DNA from 2 places in the Lysinibacillus sp. YS11 genome. Region 1 is predicted to be linked to the other one. Evidence: a T-box and tRNA genes for the amino acid it is inferred to sense, from the RefSeq annotation. Region 1 holds a T-box; the other holds one or more tRNA genes.
What was found. The T-box of region 1 lies ahead of argS (arginine--tRNA ligase). A T-box ahead of a tRNA ligase gene usually reads a tRNA of that ligase, here a tRNA-Arg.

Region 1 (4,423 bases):
TTACATGGCTAAGGCTTCTTACATATTTTCAGGTGATTCAATACCTAATAAGGCTAATGACTCTTTTAAAACAATAGCAACACTCTGACATAATGCAAGACGGGATGCTTGCTGTTCATCTTCTACTAATATTTTGTACTGTGCATAATATTTATTAAATAAACGTGCCAGTTGTAAGGCATATTTCGCTATTTGGGACGGATCAGCCTGCTCAAAAGCCATAGCTACCGTTTTAGGAAACTGTTCTAGTAATAAAATAATCGGCCAAGCCTGCTCTCCTAAAGATTTGAATAGCATATCTTGAGTCGGAGCTTTCTTTTTATCTAAAATAGAGCAAATACGTGCATATGTATACTGTACATATGGCCCTGTTTCGCCTTCAAAATTCATCATTTGCTCGATTGAAAATTCAATATCGTTGAGACGATGGGATTTTAAATCATTAAAAATTACCGCTCCAACCCCCACTTGCTTTGCGACTTGCTCTTTGTTAGGTAGAGAAGGGTTTTTCTGCTCCATATTACGCTGTGCCGTCGTTATAGCTTCTGCTAGTACATCAGCTAATAACACCACTTTACCTTTACGAGTCGACATTTTTTTGCCATCCTTCAGCATCATGCCAAATGACACATGTTGCAGATTCTTTGCCCAAGGATAGCCCATTTTTTCGATGACCTGAAAAAGTTGTTTAAAGTGGAGGGACTGCTCATTGCCAACAACGTAGAACATCTTTTGGGGCTGGTAGTGCTGTTGGCGATACAGGGCTGCTGCTAAATCACGCGTCGCATAAAGCGTGGCTCCATCCGTTTTCGTTATTAAACATGGAGGCATCTCCTCCATCTCCACAACATACGCACCTTCTGATTCCACAAGGAGCCCTTTTTCTTTTAATTCTGTTACAACGGACGGCATTTTGTCATTGTAAAAGGCTTCACCTATAAAGGCATCAAAATGAATTCCTAATAGCTCATATATTGTTTGAAATTCTATGAATGACACATCTCGGAACCATTGCCATAATGCCTGCGCCTCTTCATTACCGTCCTCCAATGCTTTAAAGGCGGCACGAGCCTGTTCATTGAGCGTTGGGTCTTGCTCGGCCTCTTCATGAAACTTCACATAAATCTTTAATAACTCCTCTATCGGGGAAGCCGAAATAGCTTGTTTATCACCCCAAAGCTGATAAGCAACAATAAGCTTGCCAAATTGTGTACCCCAGTCCCCTAAATGATTGATACGAATGGCTTGATAGCCATTTTTTTCTGCAATATTTGCTAAGGCATTACCGATGACCGTTGAACGTAAATGTCCCATCGAGAAAGGCTTGGCGATATTAGGAGAGGAAAAATCCAAGACGACCGTTCCCATCTTTGTTGGCGTAGTACCATATTGTTGCTTGTCGCGCAGAATCTTGCGTAACACCTGTTGCGTCACCTTTTGTTGATCAAGAAAAATATTGACATAGCCACCAACAGCTTGCACACGCTCGATACTGTCATGATTTAATTGACTTGCTATCTGTGCTGCGATACTTTGCGGTGATTTTTTCAACACTTTTGCTAGAGTAAAGCATGGAAAGGCTACGTCCCCTAGCTCCAAGCTTTTGGGTTTTTCTAATAATGACAATATGTCCTCTCCTATTATTTGCTGCTTTAATGCGACTGCTATACTGTCGGCGATTTGTTGATTCATTTTGCTCCTCCTCCTGTTCAAATAAAAAAGCCCTCGCCTCTATAATTAGAGACGAGAGCATGATAATCCCGTGGTACCACTCTAGTTGCCATGTCACATGACCACTTTCCGTTGTTAACGAGGTGACGCCCCGCTATTCTCTACTATTTGTTCGAGAATCTTCTCCAAAGTGCGCTTCATTCATGGTTCCTGCATTAGGCTCCCACCATCCCTAACTCGCTTGCCAGTCATTCCATCAATTACTCTCTTTTTCATCGAATTTTTTATGATTTTGACATATATTACAGGACTTTCTAATTGACGTCAACCCTTTTTTACGTTGCCGTTTCAGCAAAAAACGCTCCTCACAAGGAGGAACGTTTTTTTTCTACATAATGAATCACATCAGCCATAATCGCATACATCTCTTTTAATTTTAATTTCTTATTATCAGAGACTTTCTTCGCTACTTTCTCCGTGACAATTCCTTTTTCTACTAATGTATCCCAGCTAGTCGCATTGGATTCACCCATGAGGACGTCAGCCAAATATTGAGCTAGCTCATCTCGCTCAATAGCTTCATCGCCTTGATTATAAACTTTATTGATGACAATTTCGAGCTGGTCCTTCACTCCTGCTGCACTTTCTCCACCAGCACGTAGCATGCTCTCTTTTAACATTTTAGCAAACTTTATTTTCGTCGCCTTACTGTCTACTTTTAGGTCATTATCATAGCCGCCCACAACAAGGCCGTAATTAATGAGGGTTTGAATGGCTTCATCATACCATTCTCCTTGATATGGATACTCAATTGAAAATGAATCAACATAGGCACCTTGCTTAGCCAATTGCTTTCGTAATGTAGCGATTAATGGTTTATCCTTACTCATGTCTCTAAAGGTTACATCGTGCTTCTGTGCAAGAGCAGCCGCAGTCCCAGCCGCTTCACCTGTCACCATCCCTGTTGGAACAATACGTGCACTACCAGCTGCAAGTGAGGAATAACCAGCAGAGCGTCCGACAACCAATAAGCCATCAATATCCTTCGGTACTAACGACCGGAAAGGAATAGCATATTGCTTGGGTGAAGCGATCACATAGCCGTAATCATGAGGCGTTTGCGCTTGCACATCGACTGGATAAGAGGCAATGCCAATACTATCCCACTGATCACTATTTTTCCACAGGTCTGCCATTGGTAATTGATACTCTGCCCAAATATGTCTCGTTTCTCGGACATAGAGCTCTTCTGGATAGCTGACAATTTCAGCTTTTTCAAACCCTGGGAAGTTTGTTTGTAAATATTTTAGAATGTGTAACGTTTCTTTCTTCCCAGCGACAATCGCCGCTTGTTTTGAGGATTCATTCAAACCATCAATACCAAAAATCTGTAAGGCATTGATGAAATATTCATCATCTACACGAGCTAAGTTTAACCCTCGTAATCTAGTACCCTCTTGTAATGGCTTGTATTCATCATGTAGCTTTGTAAAGCCCCACATCACCGTATGATTTAAATTAGCACCGCCAAATACACCGGAATTAGCCGCTTTTTTGACTTCATCCCAATTGACATTTTTTAAATGTAGCATTAAAGTCACAGCCATACGCTTATCCTTTATGCCAATATCTTCTCCGCCCACAAAGAAAGGAACGCCCGACAAGGCTGCAAAATCAGCATCCTGTGTAGCATCTATGAATGATTTCCCCGTCACAACATATGTACCGTACTCATTTTTTAATTCCACAGACGTTAATTGTTGTTGTTTGACATTTGCTTTCACAACCTCGGTTTGCACGGATAACGTTAAGTTGGGCTCTTCATCGATCAGCTTTTTAAAGGCTGCCTTAGCACCTACAATACCAAAAGCGTCATTCCCTCTAACAAGTTCATGCCATTCCTTAAATATTCCCTCACTAATCGAGTTGTTATGGCCATCACGAGGAATGTCGAGGAAATTCAGCATACCATATGTAAATAATCCACCTAACTCTTGTCGTTTTTCGACCAGCAATGTTTTCGCACCATTTCGAGCCGCAGCTACAGCCGCAGCCACTCCCTCTGGTTCACCACCGATGACAATAACATCATATTCTTCCTCTATATGTTCAATTGGTTCTGGCTTTTTATACTCATCTACTAATTTATCGTATGCCATAGAGTTTGTTATTTCTTTAATAAAATAGTAGCTACCAAACCCAACTAAAACTACTATTACACAAGTGGCTGTCCATAATAAGCCCTTACCCATAATATACCTCCAATTGTTAAAATTTCCATCGATATGTTTATTTAATCATCATTCCCGCCACAAGGGCTGAATGTCCTAGTTGAACGCAGGCATAGCATATCATTACCACAAACGAATAATTCTTTAGCTTACAGCATTCTCTATGAAATTATCATCAAGATAAATGAATGAAATCATTTATGAGGATTGTGATGTTTTTCGTCTAACTTTAGCAACATCTATCTAGTATAAATGAAAGAGCCACGAATAGCTGGCATTCAAAACGGGGATGGGCTTGTGGGCACCAGTGATGATTTACTTGATATATAAACAGTCAGAATCATTTTAGACGAAACCTTTGTGAATAAGCAACTAAAATCCCCGTGGAAAATGATGTCATTTTTCTATTCTTTTTCAAAAATAGTTAATCACACTACAATAGACGCTCCACTCTCAAAGAAAGTTACACCAAATTTAATTTTTTTATTGTATCTTTATTCAGTTTATGTTTAACAAAAAAT
Region 2 (4,423 bases), 1.9 Mb from region 1:
GAAGGCAGAGGATGCTATTGCAGCACTAAATATCCAAAAATTAAGTGATGTGCTTGGAGTAGGAGTTGTGACAATTCAAGATATCGTGGATACCTTAATGAAACCTAGTCGTGACCCACGTGATGCATTCCCACAACCATTGCTTAAGACTGATGTATTAAAAATGGAAGATTTAAAAGTAGGTATGGAATTGCAGGGGACGGTAAGAAATGTAGTAGATTTCGGCGCATTTGTTGACATTGGCGTGAAGCAAGATGGACTTGTGCATATTTCTAAACTCCAAAATAAACGTATTAAGCATCCATTAGAAGTTGTGGCACTTGGGGATATTGTAACTGTCTGGGTTGAACAAATAGATGTAACGAAAGGGCGTATCTCTTTAACGATGCTTCCTCCTAAAAATCAAGCATTAGTTTGAGTACTAAATTTTTGCCACACTGTCTATACTACGCAGTGTGGTATTCTTGTTGTTAGAGGTGATTACTATGGACAATCAAGAATTACAAGAGCTTGTTCGTCGCTTATCTTTAGAAAACTTTCAGAGGCCTTTTCTGCATCAAGCCTACTTTAATCCGAGATTACGGTCAACGGGAGGACGATATCTTTTACAATCCCATAATATTGAGATTAATCCTAAAGCCTATGAGTTATACGGTTTGAAAGAGATTCAAGGTATTGTTTTACACGAATTATGCCATTATCACCTACATATTGAAGGTAAAGGGTATCAGCATCGAGATAAAGATTTTAGAGAATTATTAAGGAAAGTAGATGCCCCTCGATTTTGCGCAGTTTTACATGTCCCGAAAGCTACAGTTAAAAAACAACGACGACGCTATACATATACTTGTGTCAATTGCCACCAATTATATATACGGAAAATAAAAATGAATGTTGAAAAGTATTGTTGCAGTAAGTGTTTGGGGAAATTAAAATTAGTAGAGTAAAAAAAGTTTAAAAAATAGTTGACGTTTTGTTGAGTTGTCCCTATAATAGTAAAAGTCGACAAGATAACGACGACAACATAACATGAATTATTCCGAAGTAGCTCAGTTGGTAGTAGCACCTGACTGTTAATCAGGTTGTCGCAGGTTCGAGTCCTGCCTTCGGAGCCATGGCCCCTTGGTCAAGTGGTTAAGACACCGCCCTTTCACGGCGGTAACACGGGTTCGAATCCCGTAGGGGTCATTTTTCATAATTTAATGTAAATAATATTTTGGTCCCGTGGTGTAGCGGTTAACATGCCTGCCTGTCACGCAGGAGATCGCCGGTTCGATCCCGGTCGGGACCGCCACTTATTGGGGTATAGCCAAGCGGTAAGGCAACGGATTTTGATTCCGTCATGCCTAGGTTCGAATCCTAGTACCCCAGCCATTCATTTCTTAATTCGAGCCATTAGCTCAGTTGGTAGAGCATCTGACTTTTAATCAGAGGGTCGAAGGTTCGAGTCCTTCATGGCTCATCTCTTTAAGAAAAAGAGTTGACTTTTTGAATTATCATAGTATAATAAAAAAGTTACTAATTGAATGCGGTCGTGGCGGAACGGCAGACGCGCTAGGTTGAGGGCCTAGTGGGGGCAACCCCGTGGAGGTTCAAGTCCTCTCGGCCGCACCAAGTCAATTAATTAATTTCATATGCGCCCGTAGCTCAATTGGATAGAGCGTCTGACTACGGATCAGAAGGTTGTGGGTTCGACTCCTGCCGGGCGCGCCATTTTTAAGAAAATATATGCGGGTGTAGTTTAATGGTAAAACCTCAGCCTTCCAAGCTGATGTCGTGAGTTCGATTCTCATCACCCGCTCCAAAAAAAGTGTTGACAACCTCTTGGTTGTATGGTAAATTTAAATAGTTGTCCAAAAGGGCGATGACTTGAACCTTGAAAACTGAACAAGCAAAACGTAATCAATAAAAGTTTTAAGTAGCTAGTTTTGCTAGTGAACAAAACACAATTTTGGACATCAAACATGATGCCAGCAAAACAATTTGAGCTAATCAAATTTCTTTTATGGAGAGTTTGATCCTGGCTCAGGACGAACGCTGGCGGCGTGCCTAATACATGCAAGTCGAGCGAACAGAAAAGGAGCTTGCTCCTTTGACGTTAGCGGCGGACGGGTGAGTAACACGTGGGCAACCTACCCTATAGTTTGGGATAACTCCGGGAAACCGGGGCTAATACCGAATAATCTCTTTTACTTCATGGTGAAAGACTGAAAGACGGTTTCGGCTGTCGCTATAGGATGGGCCCGCGGCGCATTAGCTAGTTGGTGAGGTAACGGCTCACCAAGGCGACGATGCGTAGCCGACCTGAGAGGGTGATCGGCCACACTGGGACTGAGACACGGCCCAGACTCCTACGGGAGGCAGCAGTAGGGAATCTTCCACAATGGGCGAAAGCCTGATGGAGCAACGCCGCGTGAGTGAAGAAGGTTTTCGGATCGTAAAACTCTGTTGTAAGGGAAGAACAAGTACAGTAGTAACTGGCTGTACCTTGACGGTACCTTATTAGAAAGCCACGGCTAACTACGTGCCAGCAGCCGCGGTAATACGTAGGTGGCAAGCGTTGTCCGGAATTATTGGGCGTAAAGCGCGCGCAGGCGGTCCTTTAAGTCTGATGTGAAAGCCCACGGCTCAACCGTGGAGGGTCATTGGAAACTGGGGGACTTGAGTGCAGAAGAGGAAAGTGGAATTCCAAGTGTAGCGGTGAAATGCGTAGAGATTTGGAGGAACACCAGTGGCGAAGGCGACTTTCTGGTCTGTAACTGACGCTGAGGCGCGAAAGCGTGGGGAGCAAACAGGATTAGATACCCTGGTAGTCCACGCCGTAAACGATGAGTGCTAAGTGTTAGGGGGTTTCCGCCCCTTAGTGCTGCAGCTAACGCATTAAGCACTCCGCCTGGGGAGTACGGTCGCAAGACTGAAACTCAAAGGAATTGACGGGGGCCCGCACAAGCGGTGGAGCATGTGGTTTAATTCGAAGCAACGCGAAGAACCTTACCAGGTCTTGACATCCCGTTGACCACTGTAGAGATATAGTTTCCCCTTCGGGGGCAACGGTGACAGGTGGTGCATGGTTGTCGTCAGCTCGTGTCGTGAGATGTTGGGTTAAGTCCCGCAACGAGCGCAACCCTTGATCTTAGTTGCCATCATTTAGTTGGGCACTCTAAGGTGACTGCCGGTGACAAACCGGAGGAAGGTGGGGATGACGTCAAATCATCATGCCCCTTATGACCTGGGCTACACACGTGCTACAATGGACGATACAAACGGTTGCCAACTCGCGAGAGGGAGCTAATCCGATAAAGTCGTTCTCAGTTCGGATTGTAGGCTGCAACTCGCCTACATGAAGCCGGAATCGCTAGTAATCGCGGATCAGCATGCCGCGGTGAATACGTTCCCGGGCCTTGTACACACCGCCCGTCACACCACGAGAGTTTGTAACACCCGAAGTCGGTGAGGTAACCTTTTGGAGCCAGCCGCCGAAGGTGGGATAGATGATTGGGGTGAAGTCGTAACAAGGTAGCCGTATCGGAAGGTGCGGCTGGATCACCTCCTTTCTAAGGATTATTTCGGAATACAAACCTTGGGTTTGTAAGATTACGTTTTGCGTTCAGTTTTGAAGGTTCATTCTATCTGAATGAAACACTTCAAAACTTGTTCTTTGAAAACTGGATAAAACGACATTGAAATTGTAACAAACACATTTATTTTTTAAGTTTTTTATAGGCTTAATAACTTGGTTAAGTTATTAAGGGCGCACGGCGAATGCCTTGGCACTAGGAGCCGAAGAAGGACGGCACTAACACCGATATGCTTCGGGGAGCTGTAAGTGAGCTTTGATCCGGAGATTTCCGAATGGGGGAACCCACTACGTTTAATCGCGTAGTATCTTGACGTGAATACATAGCGTCTTGAAGGCAGACCCAGGGAACTGAAACATCTAAGTACCTGGAGGAAGAGAAAGAAAAATCGATTCCCTGAGTAGCGGCGAGCGAAACGGGAAGAGCCCAAACCAAGAGGCTTGCCTCTTGGGGTTGTAGGACACTCTATACGGAGTTACAAAAGAGCGAGTTAGATGAAGCGACTTGGAAAGGTCCGCCAGAGCAGGTAAAAGCCCTGTAGTCGAAAGTTCGTTCTCTCCTGAGTGGATCCTGAGTACGGCGGAACACGTGAAATTCCGTCGGAATCCGGGAGGACCATCTCCCAAGGCTAAATACTACCTAGTGACCGATAGTGAACCAGTACCGTGAGGGAAAGGTGAAAAGCACCCCGGAAGGGGAGTGAAAGAGATCCTGAAACCGTGTGCCTACAAGTAGTTAGAGCCCGTTAATGGGTGATAGCGTGCCTTTTGTAGAATGAACCGGCGAGTTACGATTACGTGCGAGGTTAAGCTTTAGAAGGCGGAGCCGCAGCGAAAGCGAGTCTG

Region 2: it encodes a tRNA-Arg, which carries the amino acid that the T-box ahead of argS (arginine--tRNA ligase) is inferred to sense. The anticodon was not compared.

Annotation. Positions count from the first base shown of each region.
Region 1 is NZ_CP026007.1:2,210,066-2,214,488, reverse strand. It holds gene argS (arginine--tRNA ligase) at 19-1,692, opposite strand; T-box leader at 1,737-1,956, opposite strand; gene LBYS11_RS10935 (FAD-dependent oxidoreductase) at 2,037-3,923, opposite strand.
Region 2 is NZ_CP026007.1:4,105,349-4,109,771, reverse strand. It holds gene LBYS11_RS20595 (Tex family protein) at 1-418, shown strand, start outside; gene LBYS11_RS20590 (SprT family protein) at 486-947, shown strand; tRNA gene LBYS11_RS20585 (tRNA-Asn) at 1,039-1,115, shown strand; tRNA gene LBYS11_RS20580 (tRNA-Glu) at 1,117-1,188, shown strand; tRNA gene LBYS11_RS20575 (tRNA-Asp) at 1,219-1,294, shown strand; tRNA gene LBYS11_RS20570 (tRNA-Gln) at 1,300-1,374, shown strand; tRNA gene LBYS11_RS20565 (tRNA-Lys) at 1,390-1,462, shown strand; tRNA gene LBYS11_RS20560 (tRNA-Leu) at 1,529-1,614, shown strand; tRNA gene LBYS11_RS20555 (tRNA-Arg) at 1,637-1,713, shown strand; tRNA gene LBYS11_RS20550 (tRNA-Gly) at 1,731-1,804, shown strand; rRNA gene LBYS11_RS20545 (16S ribosomal RNA) at 2,003-3,554, shown strand; rRNA gene LBYS11_RS20540 (23S ribosomal RNA) at 3,736-4,423, shown strand, end outside.